2 linked regions of the Mumia flava genome follow. The protein of the gene in region 1 interacts with the protein of each later gene in a pairwise test. Links are inferred from orthologs where the notes say so. Each region holds a gene or a part of one and is shown in the gene's direction. Other genes may lie near its edges.

The links.
Region 2: the proteins of CLV56_RS08115 (region 1) and def interact in binary tests that used the Escherichia coli proteins (3 or more experiments, as listed by UniProt). The link is inferred for Mumia flava from one-to-one orthologs.

Annotation. Positions count from the first base shown.
Region 1 is NZ_PGEZ01000001.1:1,699,751-1,714,331, reverse strand. Bases 4,498-7,337 are described here. They hold CLV56_RS08115 (aspartate-semialdehyde dehydrogenase), read left to right. Parts: upstream 4,498-5,318; coding sequence 5,319-6,356; downstream 6,357-7,337. Other genes in these bases: CLV56_RS08105 (hypothetical protein), read left to right, coding at 7,128-7,337; CLV56_RS08110 (DUF1707 SHOCT-like domain-containing protein), read left to right, coding at 6,402-7,010; CLV56_RS08120 (aspartate kinase), read left to right, coding at 4,498-5,247. Also shown: CLV56_RS08140 (cation:proton antiporter), read left to right, coding at 1-99; CLV56_RS08135 (NAD(P)/FAD-dependent oxidoreductase), read left to right, coding at 126-1,808; CLV56_RS08130 (ATP-binding protein), read left to right, coding at 1,825-3,276; CLV56_RS08125 (VOC family protein), read right to left, coding at 3,314-3,697; more of CLV56_RS08120, read left to right, coding at 3,937-4,497; more of CLV56_RS08105, read left to right, coding at 7,338-7,925; CLV56_RS08100 (histidine kinase), read left to right, coding at 8,027-10,027; CLV56_RS08095 (response regulator), read left to right, coding at 10,075-10,743; CLV56_RS08090 (glycerophosphodiester phosphodiesterase), read right to left, coding at 10,753-11,529; dinB (DNA polymerase IV), read left to right, coding at 11,677-12,867; CLV56_RS08080 (acetoacetate--CoA ligase), read right to left, coding at 12,937-14,581.
Region 2 is NZ_PGEZ01000002.1:181,283-195,832, forward strand. What follows is about bases 3,717-6,525. They hold def (peptide deformylase), read left to right. Parts: upstream 3,717-4,728; coding sequence 4,729-5,322; downstream 5,323-6,525. Other genes in these bases: CLV56_RS15050 (acyl-CoA dehydrogenase family protein), read right to left, coding at 3,717-4,487; CLV56_RS15060 (TrmH family RNA methyltransferase), read right to left, coding at 5,350-6,165; CLV56_RS15065 (precorrin-2 dehydrogenase/sirohydrochlorin ferrochelatase family protein), read right to left, coding at 6,174-6,525. Outside these bases: ATP-dependent RNA helicase HrpA, read left to right, coding at 1-238; CLV56_RS15030 (hypothetical protein), read right to left, coding at 260-724; CLV56_RS15035 (FKBP-type peptidyl-prolyl cis-trans isomerase), read right to left, coding at 789-1,157; CLV56_RS15040 (MarR family winged helix-turn-helix transcriptional regulator), read right to left, coding at 1,241-1,708; CLV56_RS15045 (acyl-CoA dehydrogenase family protein), read right to left, coding at 1,937-3,145; more of CLV56_RS15050, read right to left, coding at 3,168-3,716; more of CLV56_RS15065, read right to left, coding at 6,526-6,677; CLV56_RS15070 (YbhB/YbcL family Raf kinase inhibitor-like protein), read left to right, coding at 6,749-7,276; CLV56_RS15075 (hypothetical protein), read right to left, coding at 7,230-7,895; CLV56_RS15080 (SPFH domain-containing protein), read right to left, coding at 8,000-9,226; CLV56_RS15085 (NfeD family protein), read right to left, coding at 9,329-9,787; CLV56_RS15090 (ABC transporter ATP-binding protein), read right to left, coding at 9,828-10,616; CLV56_RS15095 (hypothetical protein), read left to right, coding at 10,737-11,486; phosphoserine phosphatase SerB, read left to right, coding at 11,498-12,718; CLV56_RS15105 (SixA phosphatase family protein), read right to left, coding at 12,712-13,224; CLV56_RS15110 (dodecin), read right to left, coding at 13,233-13,448; and 3 more genes. UniProt on the Escherichia coli protein: Removes the formyl group from the N-terminal Met of newly synthesized proteins. Requires at least a dipeptide for an efficient rate of reaction. N-terminal L-methionine is a prerequisite for activity but the enzyme has broad specificity at other positions.

The DNA of each region.
Region 1 (14,581 bases):
GGGATGTTCAGCTCGGCGGCCCTGGCGACGGCGCTGGCGATGCTGGATGCTGAGCAGATCGACGTCGAGATGCGGGTCGGGCCGAAGCGGACCGAGTGACCTCGGCACGGTCAGGGGGTTTGCGGATGGAGTCGACCGAGCGGCGCGGGCGGGCGCGTACGGCCATCCTGACGGTCGACGACGACCCGGCGGTCTCCCGCGCGATCGCGCGGGACCTGCGGCGCCGGTACGGGAGCGAGTACCGCATCGTGCGGGCGGAGTCCGGCGAGCAGGCGCTGGAGGCGCTGCGCGAGCTGCGGCTGCGCGGCGACGAGGTGGCGGTGCTGCTCGCCGACCAACGGATGCCGCGGATGTCGGGGGTCGAGTTCCTCGAGGCCGCGATGGACCTCTACCCGGCGGCGCGGCGCCTGCTCGTCACGGCGTACGCCGACACGAGCGTCGCGATCGACGCGATCAACCTCGTCGATCTGGACCACTACCTGCTCAAGCCGTGGGACCCGCCGGAGGAGAAGCTCTACCCGGTGATCGACGAACAGCTCGCGACGTGGGCGCGGACCGACCGGCGCCCGGTCGCGGAGACCAAGCTGATCGGGCACCGCTGGTCGGCCCGCTCGTCGGAGGTACGGGAGTTCCTGGCGCGCAACCAGGTGCCGTACCGCTGGTTCGCCTCCGACTCCGAGAAGGGCCGCAGCCTGCTCGCGGCCGCGGAGACCACCGGGGACGACCTGCCGGTCGTCGTGTCGCCGGAGGGGACGGTGCTGGTGGCGCCGAGCGACACCGAGCTCGCCGAGCGGGTCGGCCTGGTGACGCGTCCGAGCGAGGACTTCTACGACCTGGTCGTGGTCGGCGGTGGGCCGGCGGGGCTGAGCGCCGCACTGTACGGCGCGTCGGAAGGCCTGCGTACGGTCCTGGTCGAGCGCACCGCGACGGGCGGGCAGGCGGGACAGAGCTCGAGGATCGAGAACTACCTGGGCTTCCCCGACGGGGTCTCCGGCGCCCAGCTCGCGGACCGCGCCCGCCGGCAGGCGCTGCGGTTCGGCGCGGAGCTGGTGACGGCACGCGAAGCGGTGGGACTGGAGGTGAACGGGCCGGCGCGGACGTTGCGGTTCGCCGACGGGTCGAGCCTCGCCACGCAGACCGTGATCCTCGCGGGCGGCGTCTCGTACCGCCGCCTCGACGGACCGGGCCTCGATGCGTTGGCGGGCCGCGGCCTCTACTACGGCTCCGCCCTGACCAACGTCCACGCGTGCGCGGACGAGGACGTCTACGTGGTGGGGGGAGCGAACTCCGCGGGTCAGGCGGCGATCGCCCTGGCCCGGGAGGCGAGCCGGGTCACGATCCTGGTCCGGGGGCCGTCGCTGTCGCAGTCGATGTCGTCGTACCTGATCGAGCAGGTCGAGGCCCACCCGCGGATCCGCGTCCTGACCTCCACCGAGGTCGCCGAGGCGTGCGGGGACGGTCACCTGGAGGAGCTGGTGCTGCGCGACACGAAGACGGGCGAGACCCGCTCGGCGCCGTGCGGGTGGGCGTTCGTGTTCATCGGGGCGGTGCCCGGGACGCAGTGGCTCGACGGGGTCGTGCAGCGTGACGCGTACGGGTTCGTGCCGACCGGACCGGACCTGGAGCTCGACGGCCGGCGGCCCGCGGGATGGGATCGGGACCGGGCGCCGTTCCACCTGGAGAGCAGCGTTCCCGGGGTGTTCGCTGCCGGTGACGTCAGGGCGGAGTCCGCGAAGCGGGTGGCGTCTGCCGTCGGGGAGGGGGCGATGGCCGTGATGCTGGTGCACCGCTACCTGGAAGGTCTGTGAGGGAACGGGAGGGGCTGTGAGCACACCGGAGCGACTGCCGTGCGACATCGACGAGCTGCGTCGGATGTTCCTGTTCGAGAAGCTCGACGACGACCAGCTGGTCTGGCTGTGCGAGCACGGGCACGTGGAGCGCGCGGACCTCGGCTGGCTGATCCGCGAGGGCGACGACGCGACCTGCTTCTACGTGCTGCTCGAGGGCGAGATCGCCCTCTACCGCGCGGTCGGCGGCGACGACGTCGAGGTCTCGCGCACCGACCAGCCGGGCGTCTACACCGGCGCCTGGTCGGCCTACCTCGGCGACCGCGTCCCCCAGACGTACGGCGGGTCGACCCGGGTGCTGACCCCGTCGCGGTTCTTCGTGCTGTCCGCGGACGACTTCGCGACGCTGATGCGCGACTGGTTCCCGATGGCGGTGCACCTGCTGGAAGGGCTGTTCTTCGGGCAGCGCAACACCCAGGCCGCGGTCGGGCAGCGCGAGCGCCTGCTCGCCCTCGGGTCGTTGTCGGCGGGGCTGACCCACGAGCTGAACAACCCGGCGGCCGCGGCCGTACGCGCGACCGCGTCGTTGCGTGAACGGGTCTCGGCGATGCGGCACAAGCTGGCGCTGATCGCCGAGGGCCCGTACGACCGGGAGACGCTGGGCACGCTGATCCTGCTCCAGGACGAGGCGCTGAAGCGGCGTTCCGAGGCGATCGAGGCGGATGCGCTGGGCGTGCTGGAGTCCTCCGACCTCGAGGACCGCGTGACGGACTGGCTCGACGACCACGGGGTGGAGCAGGGCTGGGAGGTGGCTCCGCTGCTGGTCGCAGGCGGTCTCGACGAGGGGTGGCTCGACAAGGTCGCGAAGAAGGTGACGCCGGACGTGGTCCCGGGTGCGGTCCGGTGGCTCGCGTACACCCTCGAGACCGAGCAGCTGATGAGCGAGATCGAGGACGCGACCGCGCGGGTCTCGACGCTGGTCGACGCCGCCAAGCAGTACTCCCAGCTCGACCGGGCCCCGTTCGCCCCGACCGATGTGCACGAGCTGCTCGACGCGACGCTGGTGATGCTGCAGAAGAAGACCGGGGAGGTCCGGGTCGTCAAGGCGTACGACCGGTCGATCGCGCCCGTGCCGATGTACGCGGCCGAGATGAACCAGGTGTGGACCAACCTGATCGTGAACGCCCTCCAGGCGATGCACGGGCAGGGGACCCTGACCCTGACCACGCGGCGCGTCGAGGACTGGGCCGAGGTGGAGGTCGCCGACACCGGCCCGGGGATCGACCCGGGGATCAGGGACCGGATCTTCGAGCCGTTCTTCACCACGAAGGCCGTCGGTGAGGGAACGGGCCTCGGCCTCGACATCTCCTGGCGGATCGTCGTCCGCAAGCACCACGGCGACCTGCAGGTGACGTCGGAGCCGGGAGACACGCGGTTCACGGTCCGGCTGCCGTACGACCCGCCGCCGGTCCCCGGCGCGGAGGGCTGAGCACTCGCCTCGTCTCGCCGCGCGCCGCTGCCGACTCTCAGCCGACCGAGTGCAGGCAGAGCACGTTGCCCTCGGAGTCCTTGAACCAGGCCGCGGCCTCGTTCCCCTGCCGCGCGATGTGGCCGGTGGTCGTGATCTCCGGGGTGTCGTAGTCCTCGAACACGATGCCGCCCGACTCCAGGTCCTGCACCTCCTTCTCCAGGTCGGGCACCTCGAAGCTGAGCATGGTCCGCCCGCTGGGCGCGCCGTCGGCGTCCGGGAGCAGCGCGATCATGTGACCGCCCGCGGTCGCGAACGCGTACCCGCCGTCGGGCGTCTCGCCGGAGGGAGCGAGGCCGAGCCGGGCCTGGTAGTAGAAGTCCTTCGCCCGTGCGACGTCGCGGACCGGGATCATCTGGGTGGTGACGGAGTTGGTGAGCATCGCGACCTCCTGGTGACGCGCTGATGCTGGGCGTCGCCGGCGCACACCGCGACCGGGCGCCTCACTGCTCAGCATGCGCCGGGCCCGCAGGCGCGTCCAGGTCGTTGCTCCCGCAGGCGGCGTCCAGCGGCCGGGACGAGCAGCCGAGGGGCGAGATGGCGCCCGTTAGACTGGACGAGGCGCTCTTCGCGTCCCCTGACCCCAGCAACACACCACCCAGCAACTCGAGGACCGTTTCCGTGGGCATTGTCGTGCAGAAGTACGGCGGCTCGTCCGTGTCCGACGCCGCCAGCATCAAGCGCGTCGCGCAGCGGATCGTCGCCACCAAGAAGGCAGGCCACGACGTGGTGGTCGTCGTCTCGGCGATGGGCGACACGACGGACGAGCTCCTGGACCTCGCCCACGAGGTCTCGCCGCTGCCCGACGGGCGCGAGATGGACATGCTGCTGACGGCCGGCGAGCGGATCTCGATGGCGCTGCTCGCGATGGCGATCGGCAACCTCGGCCAGCAGGCACAGTCCTTCACGGGCTCGCAGGCCGGCGTGATCACGGACTCCGTCCACGGCAAGGCGAAGATCATCGACGTCACTCCGGGCCGGATCCGCAAGGCCGTCGGTGAGGGCGCGGTCGCCATCGTCGCCGGGTTCCAGGGCGTCTCGCAGGACAGCAAGGACATCACGACGCTGGGGCGCGGCGGCTCGGACACGACCGCCGTCGCACTCGCCGCGGCCCTGGACGCCGAGGTCTGCGAGATCTACACCGATGTCGACGGGATCTTCACCGCCGATCCGCGGATCGTCCCGAACGCCCGCCGGATCCCGCTGCTGTCGTACGAGGAGACCCTCGAGATGGCCGCGAACGGCGCCAAGATCCTCCACCTGCGGTGCGTCGAGTACGCGCGCCGCAACCTGATGCCGATCCACGTCCGCTCCTCGTTCTCCACCAAGGAGGGCACCTGGGTGCTGAGCACCGAGCGGATCGCCGAGCGTCTGGCCGATGAAGTCCCGACCGAGCAGGAGGCCTCCGTGATGGAGCAAGCGATCATCTCCGGTGTCGCGCACGACCGGAGCGAGTCCAAGATCACCGTGGTCGGCGTTCCCGACAAGGTCGGGGAGGCCGCGCGGATCTTCGAGGTTCTCGCCGAAGCCCAGATCAACATCGACATGATCGTCCAGAACGTCTCCGCCGCGGCGACGGGCCTGACCGACATCTCGTTCACGCTGCCCCGCGCAGACGGCCAGACGGCGATGACCGCGCTGGCCCGGCTGAAGGACGAGGTCGGCTACGCGCAGCTGCAGTACGACGACGGTGTCGGCAAGGTGTCGCTGATCGGCGCCGGGATGCGTACGAACCCGGGCATCTCCGCACGGTTCTTCAAGTCGATCGCCGACGCGGGCGTCAACATCGAGATGATCTCGACCTCGGAGATCCGAATCTCGGTTGTCGTCAACGAGGCACAGATCGATGATGCAGTGAGTGCCGCGCACGCGGCGTTCGACCTGGAGGCCGACGAGGTCGAAGCCGTCGTGTACGGCGGCACCGGCCGCTGACCACGCTGGTCGAGGCGCAGGCCGACACCCCCTGCTGGTCGATCGAGACCCCACCACCCAAGGAGCACACCATGAGCAACGGTCTGAGGATCGGCGTCGTCGGCGCCACGGGTCAGGTCGGCGCCGTGATGCGCACGCTGCTGGCCGAGCGCGACTTCCCGATCGCTGACCTCCGGTTCTTCGCATCCGAGCGCTCGGCAGGCCGTACGCTCCCGTTCGGTGGGACGGACGTCGTGATCGAGGACGCGGCCACCGCGGACCCGAGCGGGCTCGACGTCGCGCTGTTCTCGGCCGGGGCGACGATGTCGCGCGTGCAGGCGCCGCGCTTCGCCGAGGCCGGCGTCACCGTGATCGACAACTCCTCGGCCTGGCGCAAGGACCCGGAGGTCCCCCTCGTCGTCTCCGAGGTCAACCCCGGCGACGTCGAGCGGGCCGTCAAGGGGATCATCGCGAACCCGAACTGCACGACGATGGCCGCGATGCCGGTGCTAAAGCCCCTGCACGACGAGGCCGGCCTGGTCCGGATCGTCGCCAGCACCTACCAGGCCGTCTCGGGATCCGGGCTCGCCGGCGTCGAGGAGCTCGCGACCCAGCTCGAGAAGGGCGTCGGTCAGGCCCGCTCCCTCACCCACGACGGGTCGGCGGTCGACCTCGGCACCCCGGACAAGTACGTAGCGCCGATCGCGTTCAACGTGCTCCCGATGGCCGGCTCCGTCGTCGACGACGGCACCGAGGAGACCGACGAGGAGCAGAAGCTCCGCAACGAGTCGCGCAAGATCCTCGGGCTCCCCGAGCTGCGCGTCTCCGGGACGTGCGTCCGGGTTCCGGTGTTCACCGGTCACTCGCTGTCCCTCAACGTCGAGTTCGCCGATGCGATCACGCCGGACCGGGCTCGCGAGATCCTGGCGAGCGCGCCCGGCGTCGCTCTGGCCGACGTGCCGACGCCCCTCCAGGCGGCGGGGTCGGATCCGAGCCTCGTGGGTCGCATCCGCCAGGACAGCAGCGTGGACGGCAACCGCGGGCTCGTGCTGTTCGTCAGCGGCGACAACCTCCGCAAGGGCGCCGCTCTCAACACCATCCAGATCGCCGAGCTGATCGCCGCACGCTGACGTGGTGGACGGCCGGTCCGCGAGACCCGAGGCTGTGCCACGATCATGGGTGTGAACGACGGCGGTGGCACCCAGGAGCCGTGGGCGCGGTTCGCACGCGACCCGCGAGACGAGTCCGTGTCCGGGCTGCGGCTCACCGACGCCGACCGAGGGGTCCTCGCGGACCTGTTCACCGACGCGTACGCGGACGGTCGCCTGACCCGCGCCGAGCTCGACGAGCGGGCGGAGCAGGGGGCCGAGGTCCGCTCGTACGGCGAGGTGCTGCCGCTGGTCGAGGATCTGCTCCCGACCACGGGTGAGCTGGTGCGGGCGACGCCGACATCGGCCGCACCGTCGGTGACCGACGACGAGGTTCTCGCGTACTACCTGCGCAAGAGACGCGAGTCGTGGATCGAGGCCGTGACGATCACGCTCGTGTGTGTCGGCATCTGGCTCGCGATCAGCTTCTCCGATCTCAGCTTCAACCCGCACTTCCCCTGGCCGCTGATCGTCGCCGTGGTGACGTTCGCTGATGCGATCGACCGCGCCGGCAACCGCGACAAGCACCTCGCGAAGGACCGGAAGAAGCTCGAGCGCAGGCGCCGCAAGGAGATCGAGAGCGGGCAGGTCGGCGAGATCGTCCGGAAGCGGCTCGACGACGAGCTCGGGACCTGACGGTTCGTCCCGCGCGCAACCGCCCGACAGGTCGGGACATCGTCCCCTGGGGCCCGGGACACCGGGACCGGCAACCTTGCTCAGGTCAGAACGACCTGATGCGAAGGGAGACGGGGGATGAAGGACCCGACGACGATGGGAGAGGTGTTCCTGGCGGACCCGCCGGCGGGTGACCGGCGCGACGAGCGGGACCCGGGGAGCGAGCGGGGTGCCGGGCGGCCGAAGGAGGCACCGCGCGCGTGGGCGTTCACCGGCGTCGCCGCGGCGCTCTGCGGACTGTTCACGGTGGTGGTCTCGGGAGGCCTGTGGGATCCGGACCTGGACTACTCCGATCCGGTGGCGATCGCCGAGCGGCTCGCGGATGCGCAAGGACAGCTGATCGCGATGCACGTCGCGACGACCGTGGGGATGGTCCTCATGGTCGTCTTCGCCCTCGGGCTCGCCCGGCGGGTCGCGGCGGCGACGCCGAAGGGCAGCCTGATCGGCGGCGTCGCGGCGTCGGGCCTCGGCCTGGTCGCGGTCGCGAGCCTCCTGGGCTCCGGGCTCGACACCGAGTTCCTGTTCGCCACGGAAGCGATCGAGAGCGACGTCCCGGAGGTGATCGCGTTCTACAACCACTGGATCGCGACCATCCCGTGGCTGTGGATCGGAGCCGGGCTCGCCGGGGTCGCGCTCGCCGTCGCCGGGCGGCGCCACGGCGCCGTCCCACGCTGGATCGGGATCACCGGCGCGGTGCTCGGTGGTCTCACGCTGGTGGCGGGGATCTCCCCGCTGCAGTACATGGCGGGGTTCAGCGGACCGGTCTGGCTCCTCGTGACAGCGATCGGGTTCGCTGTCGGAGACCGCGCGTTCCGGAAGGGGACCCGGACCGCCGGGACCGGACGCGCCGACGCAGCCGCGGGGGCGGCTGCGTGAGCGAGGCGCCGCGACGACGGCCGGGCGACCGGACGACGACCGACGGGACTGCGTACGAACACGCGGTGGGGGGCCCGGAGGTGTCGTATGGTCTGTCCATCATGACCGACGTCGCGGCGCCCGCCGCCACGGGCCGCGAGCGTTCGGGCACGGGGGTCTCGAGCACCGGCGGTTCGCCACACGTGGCGACGGTCGTGGTCGCGATCTCGTGGGCCCTCGCGCTCGCGGCCTGCGTGGCCTTCGCGTTCTCCGCCCCCTCGCTGGGGCCGGAGACGCTCTTCCTGTTCGTCGACGTGACGGTCGCCGTGGTGTACGGGACGGTCGCCTCGGTGATCCTCGCGCGTCGCCGGCACGTCGTCGCGTACCTGCTCGCGATCGCCGCGATCGGTGGCGGCCTGTCGGCGTTCGGAGGGGCGTACGGTGGCCTCGTCGCGTCGCGCGGCTGGCCCGAGCAGCCGTGGCTGGTGTCCATGTTCGGCTGGGCCTGGGTGCCCGGCACGCTGGCCCTGTTCCTCGTGGTGCCGTGGTTGATGCGAGAGCGCCTCCCGCGCGGCTGGGATCTGGCGGGCCTCGCGGTCGGCGTCACGTGCACCGTGGTGATGACGGTCCAGCGGGTCGCGTTCCCGATGACCGACACCAGGATCTCGATCGTCGCGGTCGTCGTGGTCGGTCTGCTCACCGCGCTCGCCGTCGCCGTACGGGCGGCGGGAGGGCCGGCCGACGAGCGGGTCGGCCTGGGCTGGCTCGCACTCGGCGTCGCCGTCATGGCGCTCTCCTTCGTCCCGCTGGTCTGGTTCGTGGTGCCGTTCTGGGTCACGGCGGTGCTGCACCTGGTCTGCCAGGCGCTGTTCTCCGGGGCCCTGCTCGTCGTGATCCTGCGCCAGCAGCTCTGGGACATCGGGCTCGCCGTGAGCCGGTCCCTGGTGGCGGGACTGCTCGCCCTGTTGCTCTCCGGGACGTACGTGCTCGCGGTCGTCGCTGCCCAGGCGGCGCTGGACGAGGCCGTCGCCCAGGTGGTCGCGGCCGTCGTCGTGGTCGTCGCCGCCTACCCTCTGCGGGGGTGGGCCGGTCGTCGGGTCGCCGCCCTGGTCTACGGGGACGCGTGGGAGCCGCACCGTGCCGCCAGCCGGATCGGCGCCGGGTTCGTCACCGACGACGGGCGCGACCTGCTCGCGGTGCTGGCGGAGCGGCTCGCGGAGTCGCTGCGGCTGCAGTCCGTCGAGATCCGCGCCGACGGTGCGACCCTCGCGTCGTACGGGAGCCCGTCCTCCGACGTGCTCGAGCTCCCGGTCGTCCATCGTGGCGCGACGATCGGCGCGATGCGGGTGACGGCGCCTCCGGGCGAGTGGCTCGGGTCCCGAGGCGTCGCGGCGATCGAGCAGCTCGGCGGTCTCGTCGCTGCCGGCCTCGCCCTCACCCTCGCGCTCGCCGAGGCGGACGCCACCCGCGAACGACTGACCACGGCCCGGCTGCAGGAGCGACGTGTGATCCGACGCGAGCTGCACGACGGCCTCGGGCCGTGGCTCGCGGGCCTGCGGCTCGGGATGCAGGGCGTGCGCAACACCGTGCGGACCGACGCCGACCTCGCCGACACCCTGCTCGACGGCCTCCTGGACGAGCTCGACCAGCGGATCGCCGACGTCCGCGAGCTGTCCCACAGCCTGTTGCCGCCTGCGATCGAGCAGCTCGGTCTGGGGCCCGCGCTCGAGGAGCTCGTCGCCCGCTGGGACACCGCCGACGTGCGGGTCGACCTCGTGTGCGGTCCGCTGCCACCGCTCGCGCCACCCGTCGCGGCCGCGGCGTACGCGATCGCCAGCGAGTCCGTGACGAACGTGGCGAAGCACAGCGGCACCGGTGCCTGCACCCTCGACGTGCGGATCGGCGACGGCGACCTCCTCGTGACCTGTGTCGACGGCGGACGTGGCTTCGAGCCGCAGGTCCGCCACGGGGTCGGGCTGGGATCGATGCGCGAACGTGCCGCGGAGCTCGGCGGCTCCGTGGAGATCCGCTCGAACGGGAGCGGCACCCGGGTCGACGCGCGCATCCCGACGACCACGGCCCCGCCGCAGGCGGACCGACCCGTCGCCGAGGTCCCGGCGTGACCGGGGGCCACGGAACCGCCGCGCCCGGCGACGAACCTCCTACGTCGGTGCCCGACGGCGCTCCCGACGGCCGCATCCGCGTCGCCGTCGTCGACGACCACCCGGTCTTCCGCCTCGGGATCGCCGGCCTGCTGGCCTCGTTGGACGGGATCGAGCTCGTCGCCCAGGCCGACGGCCCCGACCAGGCCCGGCAGGCCGTGGACTCCGGGGTGGACGTCGTGCTGATGGACCTCGACCTGGCCGGCGAGTCCGGGATCGTCCTCACCCGCGAGCTCCTCGGCCGTGACCCCGACCTGCGGGTGCTCGTGGTCACGATGAGCGAGGACGACGTCTCCGTCCTCGCCGCGATCCGCGCGGGCGCCCGTGGGTACCTGCTGAAGTCGGCGCCGCCCGAACGCGTCGAGCACGCCATCCGCGCGGTCGCGAGCGGCGAGCTGATCCTCGGTTCGGGTGTCGCCGAGCGTGCGCTGTCGTACGTGTCGTCCCCTGGTCCGTCGACCACCGGGCTCCGGGCGACCGCAGGGTTGACCGACCGCGAGGCGGAGGTCCTGGCCCTGGTCGCGCGCGGCCTCGACAACGCCGCGATCGCCCGCGCCCTCGTGCTCAGCGACAAGACGGTGCGCAACCACGTCTCGAACGTGATCACCAAGCTCGGCGTACGCGACCGTGCCGCGGCGGTCGCAGCAGCACGCGACGCCGGGATCGTCGCGAGCTGACCGACGGCCTCAGCCGGCGACGAGCGGCGTACGCGACAGCAGGTCGAGCGCCCGCTGCGGTCGGTCGGTGATGATGCCCTCCACCCCGGCGTCGGCGGCGCGGCGGATGGCGTGGCGGGTGTTCGCGGTCCACACGTAGGTCTGGAGCCCGGCGAGCTGCGCCCTCCGTACGTACGCCGACCCGACGGACGCGTGCCAGGGGTTGACGGCGCTCGCCCACGCCGACAGCGCGGGCTGGCGGGGGGCGTTCATCGTGAGGAGACCCAGGGGCAGGTCGGTACGGCGCCGTCCGAAGGCGCGCAGCGCACCTTCGTCGAAGCTCTGCACCGTGACGTCCACGTCATCGGCGCGGCTGTCGAGCACGTCGGCGACGGCGTCGACCAGCCCGGGCTGCGATGACGGGTGCTTGATCTCGAGGAGCAGGCCGACGCCGGTCCCGGCGAGGGTCGCGAGCGCCTCGGCGAGCGTCGGGACGCCGCAGCCGGCGTGGGCGGCACCGCGCCACGACCCGGCGTCGAGTCGGCGCACCTCGTCCAGCGTGAGGTCGGAGACCGGGCAGGCGGTACGGCCGGGGTCGTGCGCGGCCATGTCGGTCGTCCGGGCGAGGTTCTCGTCGTGGAACAGCACCGGGACGCCGTCGCGGGTTCGCTGGACGTCGATCTCGACGGCGTCCGCTCCGACATGGACGGCCGCGCGGATCGCGGCGAGGGTGTTCTCCGGCGCGATGTCGCTGGCGCCGCGGTGGGCCACCACGCGCGGGCGTCGCATCGTGAGGATTCCGCTCATGCTTCGAGCGTGACCAGGGTCGGTGATCGGCCGGCCAGGGAAGGAAGGCCACCAGGAGGACCGTGGGTGAACGTTCGGTGACGGGATCGCCCGGCCGGTCGGCGGACTCCGACCTGCGGGTGGCCGACGTGTGCGAACATATGTTCGATGAAGGGGCGCGCGACGATCCTGCACGCTGACCTCGACTCGTTCTTCGCATCCGTCGAGCAGCGCGACGACCCGAGCCTGCGCGGGCGTCCGGTCCTCGTCGGCGGTGGTGTCGTCGTCGCGGCGAGCTACGAGGCGAAGGCGCACGGGATCCGCACCCCGATGAATCATCGCCGTGCGCTCGAGATCTGCCCGGGCGCCCTCACGGTCCGGCCGCGGATGGAGGCGTACTCCGAGGCGAGCAGAGCCGTCTTCGACGTCTTCCGTGACACGACACCCCTCGTCGATCCGGTCTCGATCGACGAGGCGTTCCTCGAGGTCGGCGGTCTGGCCCGGCTCGTCGGCGAGCCGGCGGCGATCGCGGCCACGCTGCGGGCACGCGTGCGGGCGGAGGTCGGGCTGCCGATCACGGTCGGCGTTGCGCGGACGAAGTTCCTGGCCAAGGTCGCGAGCGCCCACGCGAAGCCCGACGGGCTGCTGGTCGTGCCTCCGGACTCCGAGGACGCGTTCCTGCATCCGCTGCCGGTCGAGCGCATGTGGGGTGTGGGCCCGGCGACGGCCGAGCGGCTCCACCAGCGCGGCATCACGACGATCGGGGACCTGGCGCGGGTCCCTCCGCGCGCCGTCGCCGCCTACCTCGGCCGCCACAGCGCCTACCACCTGCACGCCCTCGCGACCGGGCAGGACCCGCGCCCGGTCGAGGTCGGTCGGCGTCGCCGGTCGATGGGCGCCCAGCGCGCACTCGGTCGGGGACCCCACGCACCGGAACGGATCGACTCCGCGCTCGCCGGCCTGGTCGACCGGGTGGCTCGCCGGATGCGACGATCCGGGCGCCGCGGACGGACGGTCACGCTCCGCCTGCGCTTCGACGACTTCAGCCGCGCCACCCGGTCGCACACGCTCGGGCGTCCGACGGACCGTACGGCGGCGCTCCTGTCGACCGCCCGCGCTCTGCTCGCCGCCGCGCAGCCGCTGATCGATGCGCGCGGCTGCACCCTGGTCGGCGTCGCCGTCACGGGTTTCGAGGGCGGGGACGCGATCCAGCTCGAGCTGCCGTTCGCCGGACCCGACCAGGCGGCGCTGGACCTCGCGCTGGACGACGTCCGTGAGCGCTTCGGCAGCGCCGCGGTCCAGCGTGGCACGCTCGTCGGGCGCGACCCCGGGCTCGTCATGCCGACGCTGCCCGACTGACCTACGCGTCCGCCCGCCCGCCCCGTCCGCCCGCTCCGATCGTCCCGCGCCGGTCCCGGCTCGCCCGGGTCACTCCCGCTCGCGCAGTGCGGCGAACGCCTCGAGCGAGTCCGGGTTCTGCAGCGCGCCGCGCGACGCCGCCTCGTCCACCTCGGCGCCACGCAGGATCTTCTTCACCGGCACCTCGAGCTTCTTGCCCGACAGCGTCCGCGGAACGGCGGGCACGACGTGCAGCTCGTCGGGCACGTGCCGTGGCGACAGGTTCGTCCGCAGTGCGCCGGCGATCGTCGTACGGAGCTGGTCGTCCGCCTCGACCCCCTCCGCCGGCACGACGAAGAGCAGCAGCCGCCCGGGCCCGCCGTCGGGGTCCTCCAGGTGCACGACGAGACTGTCCGCGACCTCGTCCAGCGACTCGACCACGGCGTAGAACTCCGCCGTCCCGAGCCGGACCCCGCCGCGGTTGAGGGTCGCGTCGCTGCGTCCCGAGATCACGCACGACCCGTCCGGGTGGATCGTGATCCAGTCGCCGTGGCGCCACACGCCGGGATACTGCTCGAAGTAGGCCGCGTGGTAGCGCGACCGGTCGTCGTCACCCCAGAACCCGACCGGCATCGACGGCATCGGCGCCGTGATCACCAGCTCGCCGAGCTCGTCGAGGACCCGACGTCCGTCCGGGTCGTACGCCTCGACGGCCGCGCCCAGCGCAGGACCGGAGATCTCGCCGGCGTAGACGGGCAGGAGCGGGTTGGTCCCCACGAACGCCGCGCAGACGTCGGTCCCTCCGGACAGCGACCCGAGCTGCACCGACGCGCCGACCGTGGCGTAGACCCAGCGGAACCCGTCCGGCGACAGCGGCGCACCGGTCGACCCGACGCCCCGCAGCGCCGAGAGGTCGGCGATGTCCGAGGGCACCAGGCCGTCCTTCGTGCACTGCAGCAGGAACGGTGCGCTCGTCCCGAAGTAGGTGATGCCGAGCTCGCCGGCGAGGCGCCACAGCGTCGTCGTGTCCGGGTGCGCGAGGTTGCCGTCGAACATCACGACGGTCGATCCGACGAGCAGCCCGGACACGAGCAGGTTCCACATCATCCAGCCCGTGGTCGAGAACCAGAAGAACGTGTCGGTCGGGCCCAGATCCAGCTCCAGCGCCAGCGACTTGGCGTGCTCGAGCGTGATCCCGCCGTGCCCGTGCACGATCGGCTTGGGCAGCCCGGTCGTCCCCGACGAGAACAGCAGGTACAGCGGATGGTCGAACGGCACGCGCTCGTAGGTCAGCTCACCCGGCTCCGCGACCAGGTCGTCCCATCCCAGCTCCGGCCGGGCACCCCCGCCGGTCGAGCCCCGTCGAGACCCCAGGTAGTCCACCCAGACCGTCGCCCGCAGGGTCGGCAGCGCCTCCCGGATCGCCGCGACCTCGGCGCGGCGGTCGACGTCCTTGGCTCCGTACCGGTACCCGTCGACGGCGACCAGGACCACGGGATCGACCTGCTTCCAGCGGTCGATCACGCTCCGCGTCCCGAACTCCGGCGCGCACGAGGAGAACACCGCCCCGAGGCTCGCGGTGGCGAGCAGCGCGACCAGCGTCTCCGGGATGTTCGGGGCGTACGCGACCACCCGGTCGCCGCGTCCGACGCCGAGCCGCAGCAGACCCGCACGGGCCCGCGCGACGGCGTCGCGCAGCTCGGCGGCGGTGTACGCGACCCGCTCGCGCGTCTGC
Region 2 (14,550 bases), on another replicon or contig:
CCGGCTCGAGCACGCCGACGAGGGCGCCGAGACCGACAAGCGGCTGACGGTGCAGGACCTCGAGGCGCGCTTCTACGAGATCGTCGAGCGGTCCGACGGGGCCACCCGTGCGTCCGACGCCGTACGGGAGGCCCGGTGGGCGCTCGAGGAGCTGCGGGTCAGCCTCTTCGCCCAGCGGCTGCGCACGGCCACGACGGTGTCGGCGAAGCGGGTCGGCAAGCTTCTCGACGCGATCTGACCGGCCGCGCGGTCCAGCCGCTCACTCGCCGATCGGCAGCGACGCCTCCGAGAGCTCCGACACGACCGGCTGGAGCGAGCCGAGCGCCCCGTCGAGCGGCACGACCGTGGTCGCGTCGACCGCCGGCTCCGCGTCGCACCCGGCCGCTGCGCCCACGACCAGCGTGACCTGCGCCTCCGAGGACGTCCGGGTGACCGCGTAGCCGGCGAGACCCGAGCATGCCGGGTCGCCGCCGTCGTAGGTCACGTCGAGCGTCCTGCGGCCCGGCCCGCCGTCGACGCCCGTGACCACGGCCGTGCGGTAGGTCTCCCACTCCGTGTCGATCATCGTCAGGTCCGGCACCTCGCCGAGGCTGCCGAGCGTGACCTCGTCAGACACGGGGTCCGGCGCGGGCTGCTCCGTGCAGCCGGCGAGCGCGAACGGCACCGCGGCGGCCGCCAGCGCAGCGCATCCGCGGCGACGGCCCGAGCCTCGTCGCATGCTCACACCGCCGACGGTACCGGCGCACCCCGACGTTCCCCAGCGGGTCCCGTGCGTCGGACGCCGGACCTCAGCCGACGGCGAGCAGATCGATGACGAAGATCAGCGGCTCGCCGGACAGCGGGTGGCCGCCGCCGGCCGGGCCGTACGCCTTCGCCGGGGGGATCGTCAGCTGGCGCCGGCCGCCGACCTTCATGCCCGGAATGCCTTCCTGCCAGCCCTGGATCAGGCCGCGCAGCGGGAAGCGGATCGACTCTCCGCGGTTCCACGACGCGTCGAACTCGGCTCCGTCCCGGAACTTCACGCCCACGTAGTGAACGGTCACGTAGTCGCCGGGCTTCGCCTCGTCGCCCGTGCCGGCAACGATGTCCAGGATGTCGAGGTCGTCGGGCTCGGGGCCCTCGGGGAACTCGACGACAGGCTTCTCGAGGTTGCTCATGGCTCCACCCTCCCACGGCTCACGCCGAGCCGTGCGCCCAGGCACGACGCCCCGGTGACCCGCCGGTCGGCCCCTGGGTCGACTCAGGCGGTGGGTGCGACCTCCTCCAGCGCGTCGTTCAGCCGGTCGAGCAGCCGCGCGAGCGCGTCGAGGTCCTCCTCGTCCCAGTCCGCGATCGCCTCGGCGAGGCGCGCGCGCCGGGCCGCCCGCACCGACGCCAGCCGGCTCGCAGCGGTCTCGGTCACCCGCACCAGGCGGGCGCGTCCGTCGCTGGGGTCGATCTCCCGCTCGACCAGTCCCAGGCGGTGCAGCTGCGACAGACCGCGACTGACCGTGGACTTGTGCACCCCGACCGCGTCGGCCAGCTCGGTCCCCCGAACACCGTCGCGCCCCTCGTTCGCGTCGTTGACCGCGAGCAGCAGCAGGTAGGCCGCGAAGTCGAGCTCCGGGTGGACCTGGCCGATGCTCTCCATGCCCCGCATCCGCGAGCGTCGCAGCAGGCGGGCGATCTGGTACTCGACGTCGTGGTCGACGCCGGTGGTCGAGGTCATAGCGAGAACTCCGGTCTGGTGCGAGAGTCGGGCCAGGTCCGCTGCGCGCGCGGCGATCGCGGTCAGGATCAGACTATCGGCGATGCAGACCACGCGGACCGCAATGTCGTTCGCGCGTTCCGCGGCGCGACGGTGACGCAGCACCGGCGCCGCTCGTCCGCACGTACCGCGGCCCGCGTCACCGGGGGTGGATGACGCGGGCCGCGGCCCGGTGGGGGCGAACCGGTCTCAGCGCAGCTCCGCCGACGTCAGCCCGAGCACGCGCCGGGCGACGATGAGCTGCTGGATCTGCTGGGTCCCCTCGAAGATGTCGAGGATCTTCGAGTCGCGGGCCCACTTCTCGAGGAGCTCGTCCTCGCCGTACCCGAGCGTGCCGGCGAGCTCCACGCAGCGCAGCGTGACGTCGTTGCAGGTCCGACCCGCCTTCGCCTTGGCCATCGACGCCTCGAGCGAGTTCGGCTGCCGGTTGTCCGCCATCCACGCCGCGCTGAGCGTGAGCAGCCGGGCCGCCTCCCAGTCGGACTCCAGCTGGAGGTACGTCGCGGCAGCCGCCGACTGCGCGAGCGCGGGACGGTCGTAGTCGATCTCGACCCCGGCGCTCTCGAGGATCTCGCGGGTGCGCTCGAGCGCGGCGCGCGCGCAGCCGATCGCCATCGCGGCCACCAGCGGACGGGTGTTGTCGAACGTCTGCATGACGCCGGCGAAGCCCTTGTCGACGTTCACCTCGGGGTCACCGAGCAGGTTCTCGGCCGGCACCCGGCAGTCGTCCAGCACGATCGTGGCGGTGTCGGACGCCTTGATCCCGAGCTTGTGCTCGAGCCGCTCGACCCGGATGCCGGGCAGGGACTTCGGGACCACGAACGACTTGATCGCCGCCCGGCCGAGGTTCTTGTCCAGCGTCGCCCACACGACGACCGCGTCGGATCGCTCGCCGGAGGTGACGAAGATCTTCTCGCCGTTGAGGACGTACTCGTCGCCGTCCTTCACCGCCGTCGTCGTGATCGCGGCCGAGTCCGAGCCGCAGTCCGGCTCGGTGATCGCCATCGACGCCCACATGCCGTCGAAGCGGGCGAGCTGCTCGTCGGTGGCGACCGAGGCGATCGCGGAGTTGCCGAGCCCCTGGCGAGGCATCGACAACGTGAGGCCGACGTCCCCCCAGCAGGTCTCGGCGACCGACAGGACCGAGGCCATGTTGGAGCCGTTGCGGACGCCGCCGTCGCCGTCGTCGCTGCGCCGCACGCCGGTCGCGCCGGCGCCCTGCCCCTCTCCCGAGTCGGCGAGGCCGTCGATCAGCGAGGCGAGGAGGTCCAGCTCCTTGGGGTAGGCGTGCTCGGCGAGGTCGTACTTGCGGGAGTTCGCACGGAGGAACTCGGTGGCCACGCGGTTCGCCTGCTCGACGAAGGCGCGGAACTTCTTGGGTGTCTCGAGGTTGATCATCGTCTGCTTCCTTCCGGGCCCCTCAGACGAGGAGGCCACCCTCCATCACGCCGACCGACCGCAGGTCGCGGTACCACCGCTCCACCGGGTGCTCCTTGGTGAACCCGTGGCCGCCGAGCAGCTGGACCCCGTCGGTCCCGGCCTTCATGCCGTACCGAGCGACGAGCTGGCGAGCGATCGCGGCCTCGCGCGCGAAGTCCTTGCCGAGATCGGCGCGCGAGGCCGCACGCAGGGTCGCGAGCCGCGCGCCCTCGAGCTCGATCGCGATGTCGGCCACCATGAACGCGACGGACTGCCGGTGCGCCACCGGCTCGCCGAACGCCTTGCGGTCCTTCACGTACGGCGTGACGTAGTCCAGCACGGCCTGCTGGGCGCCGAGGGCCAGGGCGCTCCAGCCCAGGCGCGAGAACCGCACCGCGTCCGCGTAGCCCTCGATGCTGTCGGCCAGCATCGCGGTGTCGGGCAGCATGACGTCCTCGAGCACCAGGCGCGAGAGCCCGGCGGCGCGCAGACCCATCGACGGGTCGGTCTCGATCGCGATCCGCGGCGTGCTGGACTCGATCACGAACAGCGCGGGCCGGCCGCTCTCCAGTGCGGCCGCGACCACGAACAGCTCCGCCGACGCGCCGCGGATCACGCCCGACTTCACGCCGTTGAGGACGTACCCGCCAGGCGTACGGCGCGCGGTGGTCTTGAGGCGGAACGGGTCGAACAGCGCACGCGGCTCGGCGATCGCCAGAGCGGCGGCGGGCACGTCGGACCCGGTGAACGCCGGGAGGTACGTCGCCTGCTGGTCGGCGCTCCCCCACAGCCCGATCGCGGTGGCCACCGCGCCCGGTGCGAGGAGCGCGGCCCCGATCCCCATGTCGCCGCGGCCGAGCGCCTCGGCGACCAGGACGCCCGTGGTCGCCGACCGCTCGGCGTTCAGGCCGCCGAGGTCCTCGGGCAGGCCCATCAGAGCCAGTCCGAGCTCGCTCGCCGCCGCCATGATGTCCGTCGGCGTGTCGAGCGACTCCTCGGCCTTCTCGACCGCCGGCCGGACGACCTCGGCGGCGAACTCGCCGACCAGGTCGACCATCATCCGCTGGTCCTCGGTCGGGGTCAGGTCGAAGACCCCGGCCGACGAGACCGCCGCCGGACGCGTCGGCGCGCCCCGCCCCTGCGCCTTCGTGAACGTCCGGCTGACCGCGGCCGCGGTCCGGAACCCCGTACGGGTGCCGTGGTAGACGATGCGCTCCGAGGGGCCGCGGAGGTTGAACCGGTCGAGGACCGGCAGCCCGGCGATCCGGTTGAGGACGGCGAGACCCCGGCTCATCGGGTCGCGGCGTGAGTGCGCTGCCACAGCGCCTCCTGATCATGGGTACAGCACGGATGGGACACCCGTACTGTAACTGAGAGTTTCACGCGGATGCACCCACCTCGGATGATTTCTTCGTGAAATCGCCTCCGTTCCATCGTCGCTCGCGACCCGCTCGGACGCACGACGATCGACCGGCCCCGCGCGATGCGGCCCGGCGCACCCGGTCGGATACGCTGGAGGCGCTGGGATCCGAGGCCCTCTGGGCCGCGCCGAAGGAGAACCGTTGACCGTCTCGCTGCCCACCGGAGGCACCGTCCGTCCGATCACCCGGTGGGGTGAGCCGGTCATGCACCGCAGGCTCACGCCCGTGACCGACTACGACGCGGACCTCGAGCAGCTGGTCGCCGACATGTTCGCCACCATGTACGCCGCCGACGGGGCGGGCCTGGCCGCGAACCAGATCGGCGTCGACCTCCAGGTGTTCGTGTTCGACTGCACCGACGGTGACCACCGACGGCAGGCCGGTGTCGTGTGCAACCCGGTGCTCACCCTGCCGGAGGGCGCAGACCGGAACCTCGACGACAGCGAGGAGGGCTGCCTGTCCCTCCCCGGCGCTTACACGTACTGCGCACGACCGGACTGGTCCCGCGTGGAAGGGACCGACCACACCGGGGCGCCCGTCACCTACGTCGGCGAGGGCGGGACCCTGGCGCGCTGCCTCCAGCACGAGACCGACCACCTGATGGGCACCGTCTTCGGCGACCGGGTCCCGGCCCGCGCCCGCAAGAAGCTCTACAAGCAGGCCGAGTCGATCGCCGACGACTACCCGAAGGACTGGCCGGCCGCGCCGCGGACGAGCAGCGCACACGATCTCTGAGTCCGACTCCCTGCCCGGCCCGGTCGATCAGGCCCCGCCGAGCGCCCAGCAGGCAACCGCCGTCGCCGACGCGACATTCAGCGAGTCGATCGACGCCGCCAACGGGATCGTGACCCGGAGGTCCGCGGCCTTGGTCCACCGCGCCGAGAGCCCGTGGCCCTCGCCACCCACCATGAGCGCGAGACGGGAGTCCGTCCCACGATGCTGCGCCGCAACCTCACGGAGGTCGACCGCGTCCGGCGCGAGCGTCATCGCGAGGCTGGTGAACCCGTGCTCGCGCAGCAGGTCGGGGAACGCGTACCAGTCGGCCACCCGGGCGTACGGGAGCCAGAACACCGACCCCATCGAGACCTTGATCGCCCGTCGGTAGAGCGGGTCCGCGCACCGTGGCGACAGCACGACCGCGTCGAACCCCAGCGCCGCGGCCGCGCGGAACACGCTCCCGATGTTGGCGTGGTCCATCAGGTCCTCGGCGACCACGACCCGCCGCGCGCCGGCGAGCACCTCCGCGACGTCGGGCAACGGCGCCCGCTCGAGACTGGCGAGGGCGCCGCGGTGCACGTGGAACCCGGTCAGCCGCTCGACGGCGTCGTCCGCCATCACGTAGACCGGCGCGTCCGTGGTGTCGAGCAGGTCCGCGAGCGGGTCGAGCCAGCGCGGCGACATCAGGAACGACCGTGCGCGGTGCCCGGACTCCAGCGCCCGTCGAACCACCTTCTCCCCCTCGGCGATGAAGAGACCGCGCTCGGTCTCCAGCAGCTTGCGGAGCTGGACGTCGCGGAGGTCGACGTAGTCGCGCAGGCGCACGTCCGCGGGGTCACCGACCTCGATCAGCTCAGCCATCGGACGGCTCAGCCCTCGTCCGGTCGGTGCTCCGGCTCCAGCTGGGACATCGCCCCCATCAGACGGTCCCGGGTCAGGGCCGAGTGCCGGGGATCGCGGTTGGACAGCACCGCGACGGTGGTCTCGCCCCAGCGCCCGGTCGCCGGGGTCCACGCGGTGCCGAGCGGGGCGTCGTCCGCGCGGACGCAGAAGATCTGCCGGAGGGACGCCTCCTCGGCGATCGCCGCATTCACCGCCGGACGGTCCGTCGCGGCCATCGCGTACCACGCCCCTGCGAGGTCTCCCGACTCGTAGCCGCGCTCGAGCCACGCCACCTCACCGGCGGCGACCCGCTCGGCGATCCGGGCGTCGAGGGCGGGCGCCACGACCGTGACCGCGGCCCCGGCGTCCAGCAGCGTCGGGAGACGCCGTGCGGTGACCCGCCCGCCGCCCACGACGACGACGCGCCGCCCGGCCAGGATCAGACCGGCGACGTAGGGCGGATGGGACAGACCGGGACCGTGCTCGCTCACACCCCGATGCTAGCGAGGCACGCGCGCGGTAGCGTCCGGGTCACCGACCCCGAACGAGCGGAGGAGAACCGATGACCCTCGACCGTCCCGTCGCCCCCGACCCGTACGACCTGCTGCCCGACGTCGGCACGTTCGACGTCACCAGCACCGACCTCACCGACGGCGACGCGTGCCCGGCGCTGCTGCTGCACGCCGGGGACAACACCTCGCCCCAGCTGTCCTGGTCGGGCTTCCCCGCCGAGACCAAGAGCTTCGTCGTCACGTGCTTCGACCCGGACGCGCCCACGCCGTCCGGGTTCTGGCACTGGGTGCTCGTCGACGTCCCGGCCGACGTGACCGCCCTGCCGACCGGTGCGGGTGCCGGCGACGCCGACCTGCCCGGCGGAGCCTTCCACGTCCGCAACGACATGGGCCATGCGCAGTACGACGGCTGCGCGCCGCCTCCCGGCGACATGCCGCACCGCTACTACTTCGTGGTGCACGCCGTGACCGAGGACAGCCTCGGCGTGGACGCCGACGCCACGCCGGCCGTGGTCTCGTTCAACCTCGCGTTCAAGACGTCGGCACGCGCGACGCTGGTCGGGACGTACCAGCACTGATCAGGCGCTCGCAGTCGTCGATGGCGTCGTTCAGCATGCCGCGGAGCACCCGGTCGGAGTCCGTGGAGACCGACCGTACGACGCCGTCGACGCTGTTGAGCACGATCCGCGGCGCCGCGCGGCGCGCGAAGTGCTTCGGGTGCGTGGTCAACCCTCGCCGGAACCCGCGCGCCCACTGCTCGGCGCTCGGCGCCTGCGCGAACGCGTTGCCGATCAGGTCCTCCATCCCGGGCGGGACGTCCGTGCCCGTGTCGTCGAACCAGCGCTCGCAGGCGAGCAGGCCGACGGCCAGCGCCCGCTGGTGCGCTCGCGGCGACAGCGGCAGCGCGGTGGTCGCCGTCCGGATGCAGACCGCCGGGTAGATCCTCGGGTCCGGGTCGTTCAGGCCGACGACGCGCGGCACCATCTCGACCATCGTGGAGCGCGTGTCGTCGCCGACGTTGTCGTTGACCAGCCGAGCGAGCCCGGCGAGGAGCGGATGGGTGCAGCGGGGCTGATCGCTCCACTTCTCGCCCGCGAGGTACGAGGCGAACTCCATGAAGCACGCGCCCTTGCGCGCGTTGCGGTGCTTGCCCGGCGAGAGGACGGGGATCAGGTCGGGGACGGTGCTCTGCCGCATGGCGTACCTCCTGAGGAGGGCTGGACGTGTCAGACCTTGATCTCAGTGTGCTCCCGATGCGCCCGTCCCGCTACCCGTGTGGTCCGCCGGGTGCGCGATCCGCCTCAGACCGGCGGTGCGGGCGGGCGTCCCTGGTCGTCCTCGCCCGGCTGGGCGGGCAGGTCGTCTGCGGTGTCCTCGAGGTCCGAGCGGTCCACGGGGGTCTCTGCGGCCGCGGTGTCCGCGCCGGTCGCGTCCTCGCCCAGCACCCGCGCCAGGCCACCCCCGGCGCCGCTGGACTGCGCGGACGCCTCCCGCGCCGCCGCGAGCGCCTCGCTGACCGCGTCGTGCGCGGCCGACAGGTCGGCCTGCGTCTCGCGCAGCTCCTCGGAGTCGTCGCCGTAGGACACCCGCGTGCGCGGCCCGTCGACCTCGGTCGGGATCTGGCCCTGGAACTGACCGACGGCGGCACCGAGACCCTTCATCGCCTCGCCGATCTCGCTCGGCACGATCCAGAGCTTGTTCGCGGAGCCCTCGGCGATCTTCGGGAGCATCTGGAGGTACTGGTAGGACAGCAGCGACTGGTCCGGACGGCCGTCGTGGATCGACTGGAAGACGGTCTGGATGGCCTGCGCCTCCCCCTGCGCCTTGAGGATGGAGGCCTCCCGGTCGGCCTGCGCCCGCAGGATCTGCGCCTCGCGCTGACCCTCGGCCGACAGGATCGCGGACTGCTTCTCGCCCTCGGCGGTCAGGATGGCGGACTGCCGGCTGCCCTCCGCCTGGAGGATCGCCGCGCGCTTGTCACGGTCGGCGCGCATCTGCTTCTCCATCGAGTCCTTGATCGAGGGGGGCGGGTCGATGCCCTTGAGCTCGACCCGGTTGACCCGGATCCCCCACTTGCCGGTCGCCTCGTCGAGCACGCCACGCAGCGCCGTGTTGATCCGCTCGCGGCTCGTCAGCGCCTCCTCGAGCGTCATCCCGCCGATGATGTTGCGCAGCGTGGTCATCGTCAGCTGCTCGAGCGCCTGGATGTAGTTCGAGATGCCGTACGACGCGGCGACCGGGTTGGTGACCTGGAAGTAGATCACCGTGTCGATCGAGACCACCAGGTTGTCCTCGGTGATCACCGGCTGCGGCGGGAACGACACGACCTGCTCGCGCAGGTCGATCTTGTAGCTGACCTTGTCGATGAACGGCGTGATGACGTTCAGTCCGGCGTTCAGGGTGGCGCGGTACTTCCCGAACCGCTCCACGATCCCGGCTCGCGCCTGCGGCACGATCTGGATGGACTTCGCGAGCGCCACCACGGCGAAGACCGCGACGAGCGCCAGGATGATCAGCAGGGGGGCCATCAGCAGGGGTCCTCGTTCCTCAGGAGTGTCGACGTGGCCGAGAGCCTAGCGTGTGCCCGGGGCCGGTCGTCCGGTCGTCGGGCAGTCAGTCCTCCGAGACGATCAGTCCTCGGGGAACACGACCGCGGTGGCTCCGTCGATCTCCAGGACCGACACACGTGCGCCGGAGGCGATCGGCCGGTGCGGATCGAAGGAGCGTGCGCTCCAGATCTCGCCGTCGAGCTTCACCTGCCCGTGGTCGCGGTCGATCGCCTCGACCACCACGGCGCTCTGCCCGACCAGCGCGGCGACCCCGGAGCGCAGGTCGGGGCCCGAGTGCAGCCGCCGGAGCATCGACGGGCGGGCCAGCCACAGCATCCCGAACGCGACCACCACGGCGACCAGCACGCTGAGCACCAGGCCGCCCCCGACGGCCGAGGTGACGCCGCCGGCGAACGCGCCGAACGCCAGCATCAGGAAGACCAGGTCGAGGCTGAGCATCTCGACGACCAGGAGGAAGAGGCCGAGCGCCGTCCACGCCGCCCAGGCGTTCTCGGCGAACCAATCCCAGATCCCGCTCATGCCTCGATCCTAGGTGATCGAGGGGGCCGCGGTCCGGCGATCAGGTGGTCGAGCGCCGGGCGGCGTACCGGCCGTCGCGCTTCTCCAGGATGAGCGGCATCTGGAAGGTGATCGCGAGGTTCTGGGCCGTCAGCGTGGACTCGATCGGCCCCTGCGCGGTCACGGTGCCGCCGCGGAGCATGAGCACGTGGGTGAAGCCCGGAGGGATCTCCTCGACGTGGTGCGAGACCAGCACGAGCACCGGCGCGTCGGGGTCGCGGGCGAGCTTGCCGAGGTTGCCGACGAGATCCTCGCGTCCCCCCAGGTCGAGACCGGCCGCCGGCTCGTCCAGCAGCAGCAGCTCGGGGTCGGTCATCAGCGCACGCGCGATCAGCACCCGCTTGCGCTCGCCCTCGCTCAACGTCCCGAAGGTGCGATCGCGCAGACCGTCCGCGCCCATCAGCTGCAGCAGGAGGTCGGCGCGCGACTCGTCGAACTCCTCGTACTCCTCGCGCCAGCGCCCCACCACGCCGTAGGAAGCGGTGAGCACGACGTCGAGGACACGCTCGCCCCGGGGGACCCGGTCGGCCACGGCGGCGCTGGTGTAGCCGATCCGGTGCCGCAGCTCGAACACGTCGACCGCGCCGAGCACCTCCTCGAGCACGGTGGCCGTGCCGGAGGTGGGGTGCATCTGGGTCGCGGCGATCTGGAGCATCGTCGTCTTGCCGGCTCCGTTCGGTCCGAGGACGACCCAGCGCTGGCCTTCCTCGACCGTCCAGCCGACCTCGTCGAGCAGCACGTTGGTGCCACGCCGGACGGTGACGTCGGCGAGCTCGAGCACGGGCGCCATGCACTTCTCCTGCGGCATCGGTTCGGGGCGCCCCTAAACCTACGACACCCGCGGCACGGGTGCCCGCTCCGGTCCCCCGCTGACGGCAGCCGCCCGCGGGCACGCGACTAGGCTGCTCCCGTGCAGTCACTCGACCGGTCGGCGCGCCACGCGTGCTGGTTCAACGCCTGGATGGCCGGCGCCGCGCCCCTGGAGACCGCGATCGACGCGGTGGTCGGCTCCGACGCGGCCCACCACGTCGTCACCGACGGCGCGGCCTCACGGCTGGGGCTCGGGAACGACGGCTCCGTGACGCTGCTTCTCGCCTGGGGTGCGCTGCGTCGTGCCGGCGCGACCGGCGCGACCCCGGCGCTGCCCACACCCGGCGACCCGTACGGCCTCGCGGGACCACCGGAGTTCACGGCCGCCGCGACCGACGCCGGCGAAGCCGTGGTGCTGCACGGCTGCGGGCTCGGCCTCGTGCCCGAGGAGGTCGGGGGCGGCGTGTTCTGGCGGGCCTACGACGCGCACGAGCCGCACCTGACGGAGTCCGTCGGCGACGCCAGCCGGGCGTTGCGCACGGCCCTGGCCGAGACCACGCGCGCCCTGCTCGACCTCGATCTCGCGCGCTGGCAGCCGGAGGTCCGAGCCGTGCTGTCCGAGGTGCGCGACGCGCACGACCCGCTGCTCGCACCCGGCTACGCCCCCCGGGCCGAGCAGCTCGCGGCGACCGCCTCGCGGTGTCTCGCGATCACCCGGCTCGCGGCCACCACCGACTCCGCTGCCGTCAGCGCGTGGGAGGTCGACACACGGTCCGGCCACCTGCACGGCCTCGCCCGGGCGGCGCGCCACGGACTGGTCGCCGCCTGCGACGACGGGCGCCCCCGATAGCCTCGGGTTCGATGAACGCGCCCGTCCCCACCCCGTCCGCACCGCTCGACGCCCCGACCGTGTCGGTGAGCCTGATCGGTCGCGACCACGCCGGCGTCACCAGCCGCCTGTTCGAGGTCGTCGCACCGTTCGAGGTCGAGGTGATCGACGTCGAGCAGCTCGTCGTGCGCGGCCGCCTCGTGCTCGCGGTGCTGCTCACGGCACCGGCGGAGCGTGCAGACTTCGAACGCACGATCGCCGAGGTCGCGCGCGACCTCGGGATGGACCACGACGTCACCTACGGCACCGGCGACAACCGTCCGCGGCGTCGTGGCCGCAGCCACGTCACCGTCCTGGGGTCACCGCTCGGCCCCGCCGCGTTCGCTGCGGTGACCGCGCGGATCGCCGAGGCCGGCGGCAACATCGACCGGATCGTCCGGATGGCGCGCTACCCCGTCACGGCGATCGACCTCGACGTCTCGGGAGCCGACCCGGAGCCGCTGCGCCGGGAGCTGTCGTTGGAGGCCGCACGCCAGGGCATCGACGTCGCGGTCCAGCCGCTCGGCATCCACCAGCACGCCCAGCGGCTCGTCGTGATGGACGTGGACTCGACCCTGATCCAGGGCGAGGTGATCGAGATGATCGCCGCCCACGCCGGGTGCGAGGCCGAGGTCGCCGAGGTCACCGCGGCGGCGATGCGCGGGGAGCTCGACTTCACCGAGTCGCTGGTCGAGCGCGTCGCGCTGCTGCGCGGTGTGCCTGCGAGCGCGCTGGACGCCGTCTACGACAGCGTCGTCCTCGCGCCCGGTGCGCGGACGATGATCCGGACCCTCAAACGGCTGGGATACCGCTTCGCGCTGGTCAGCGGCGGTTTCACCCAGATCATCGACCGCCTCGCCGCCAGTCTCGGGATCGACTACGCCGACGCCAACACGCTGGAGGTCGTCGACGGTCAGCTGACCGGACGGATCACCGGCCCGGTCGTCGACCGTGCGGGCAAGGCATCGGCGCTGCGCCGGTTCGCGGCGCAGGCCGGGATCTCCGAGGCCAACACCGTGGCGATCGGTGACGGCGCGAACGATCTCGACATGCTGGAGGCCGCCGGTCTGGGGATCGCCTTCAACGCCAAGCCGGCCGTACGTGACGCGGCCGACACGTCGCTGTCGGTCCCCTACCTGGACGCGATCGTCTTCCTGCTCGGCATCACCCGCGAGGAGATCGAGGCCGCGGACGAGGCCGAGCGAGCTCAGTGACGCGGCGGAGGAGCCAGGAAGTCCTCCAGCCGCATGGTGCGCGGGTCGACGTCGAACCAGTCCCCGTCATAGGTCAGCACCGCTGCCGCCGAGGTCGGGAAGCCACGGTCGCCGTACGCCGTCCACGCCGCGTTGTGGGTGCCGTCGTGCAGCATCCACACGAGGTCGGCCATCGACGGGTTGTGGCCCACGACGATCACGGTGGCGGGGTCCGTCTCGACGGTGCGGATCTCGTGCAGCACCCGCTGGGCGGAGGCCAGGTAGAGCGAGTCGAGGACCTCGACGTGGGCGTCGTCGAGCCCCAGCGCCTCGTTCAGGTCCGCGAACGTCTCCTGGGTGCGGGCAGCAGCCGAGACCAGGGCGTACGCCTCACCCGTCACGAAGTCGCTCAGCTCGTGACCGCGTCGCCGCGCGTCGACGTGACCGCGCTCCGCGAGCCGGCGACCGCGATCATCGACCCGGTGCGGCTCGGCCTTCGCGTGCCGCACGACCACGAGCTGCTTCACGTCGGCTCCTACTCGTCGTCCTCGAGGCGGAAGCCGATCTTCATCGTCACCTGGTAGTGCGAGATGCCCTCGCTCCCGACGTGGCCGCGGATCCCCTCGACCTCGAACCAGTCCAGGTGGCGCAGGGTCTTCGAGGCCCGCTCGACGCCGTTGGTGATGGCCTCCGACACGCTCTCGGTCGAGGTCCCGACGATCTCGGTGATGCTGTACGTACGGTTCGTCATGCGCCCATCATGCCCGCCCGCGGGCGCGGGGTACCGTGGAGGGATGGACGATCGAGCAGCGGCGCCGGTGCGGATCACCAGCGTGGCGGAGGGACGCAGCGAGGAGCTGCGACGCCGACGGCAGCGCTACCTGGTCTCGATGCTGATCCGGACCGTGTGCTTCGTGCTCGCGGTCGTCACGACGGGGCCGGCCCGGTGGCTGTTCATCCTCGGCGCGCTGGTGCTCCCGTACGTCGCGGTCGTGTTCGCCAACACCGCCCGTCGCAAGCCGGAGAACGACTCCGACGTCCTGCACCCGGAGCCGATCGGCGCCCTCCCCCCGCCTCCGCCCGGTGAGTCGTCGCCGCCCTCGGCGCGCGACGATGATTGAAGGGTGGACAACCTTGCAGGGGCGTGGAAACATTGCGAGCGACGTCCCGTGACCCCCGTGGGGACGTCCGACGATGCCGAGCAGCGTACCCCCGTGGCTGCTCGGCATCGCTCGTTCCCGGGCCGGCGAGAACCCGTTCGACCTGACCGATCCGTACGACCCTGACCGATCCGTACGACCAGGAGCACGATGGAGACCTTGATCTGCTCGTCCAAGGGCTGCGACGCGCCCGCGGAGTTCCAGGTGCGGTGGAACAACCCGAAGATCCACACCCCCGAGCGACGGAAGGTCTGGCTGGCGTGCTCCGAGCACGAGCCGACGCTGAGGAGCTTCCTCGACGCGCGCGGGTTCTACCGTGACACCACGGGGCTGGACGACGACGCAGCGGACGGGACCGCCGAGGCCTGAGCCTCAGCCGCCGATCGCGGACATCGGACGGACCGGCTGGAGGAAGCCGGCGTCGTCGATGCCGTGGCCCGGCAGCTTCGTGATCATCGCAGCCTGCCACCGCTCGGCGATCTCGGCGTCGTCGGCGCCGGCGCGCATCGCGGTCCGCAGATCGGACTCCTCGCGGGCGAACAGACAGTTGCGCACCTGACCGTCGGCCGTGAGCCGGACGCGGTCGCAGTCACCGCAGAACGGACGCGTGACCGACGCGATGATCCCGACGGTCTGCGGCCCGCCGTCGACCAGGAACTCCTCCGCCGGTGCGGAGCCCCGCGAGCGGTCGGC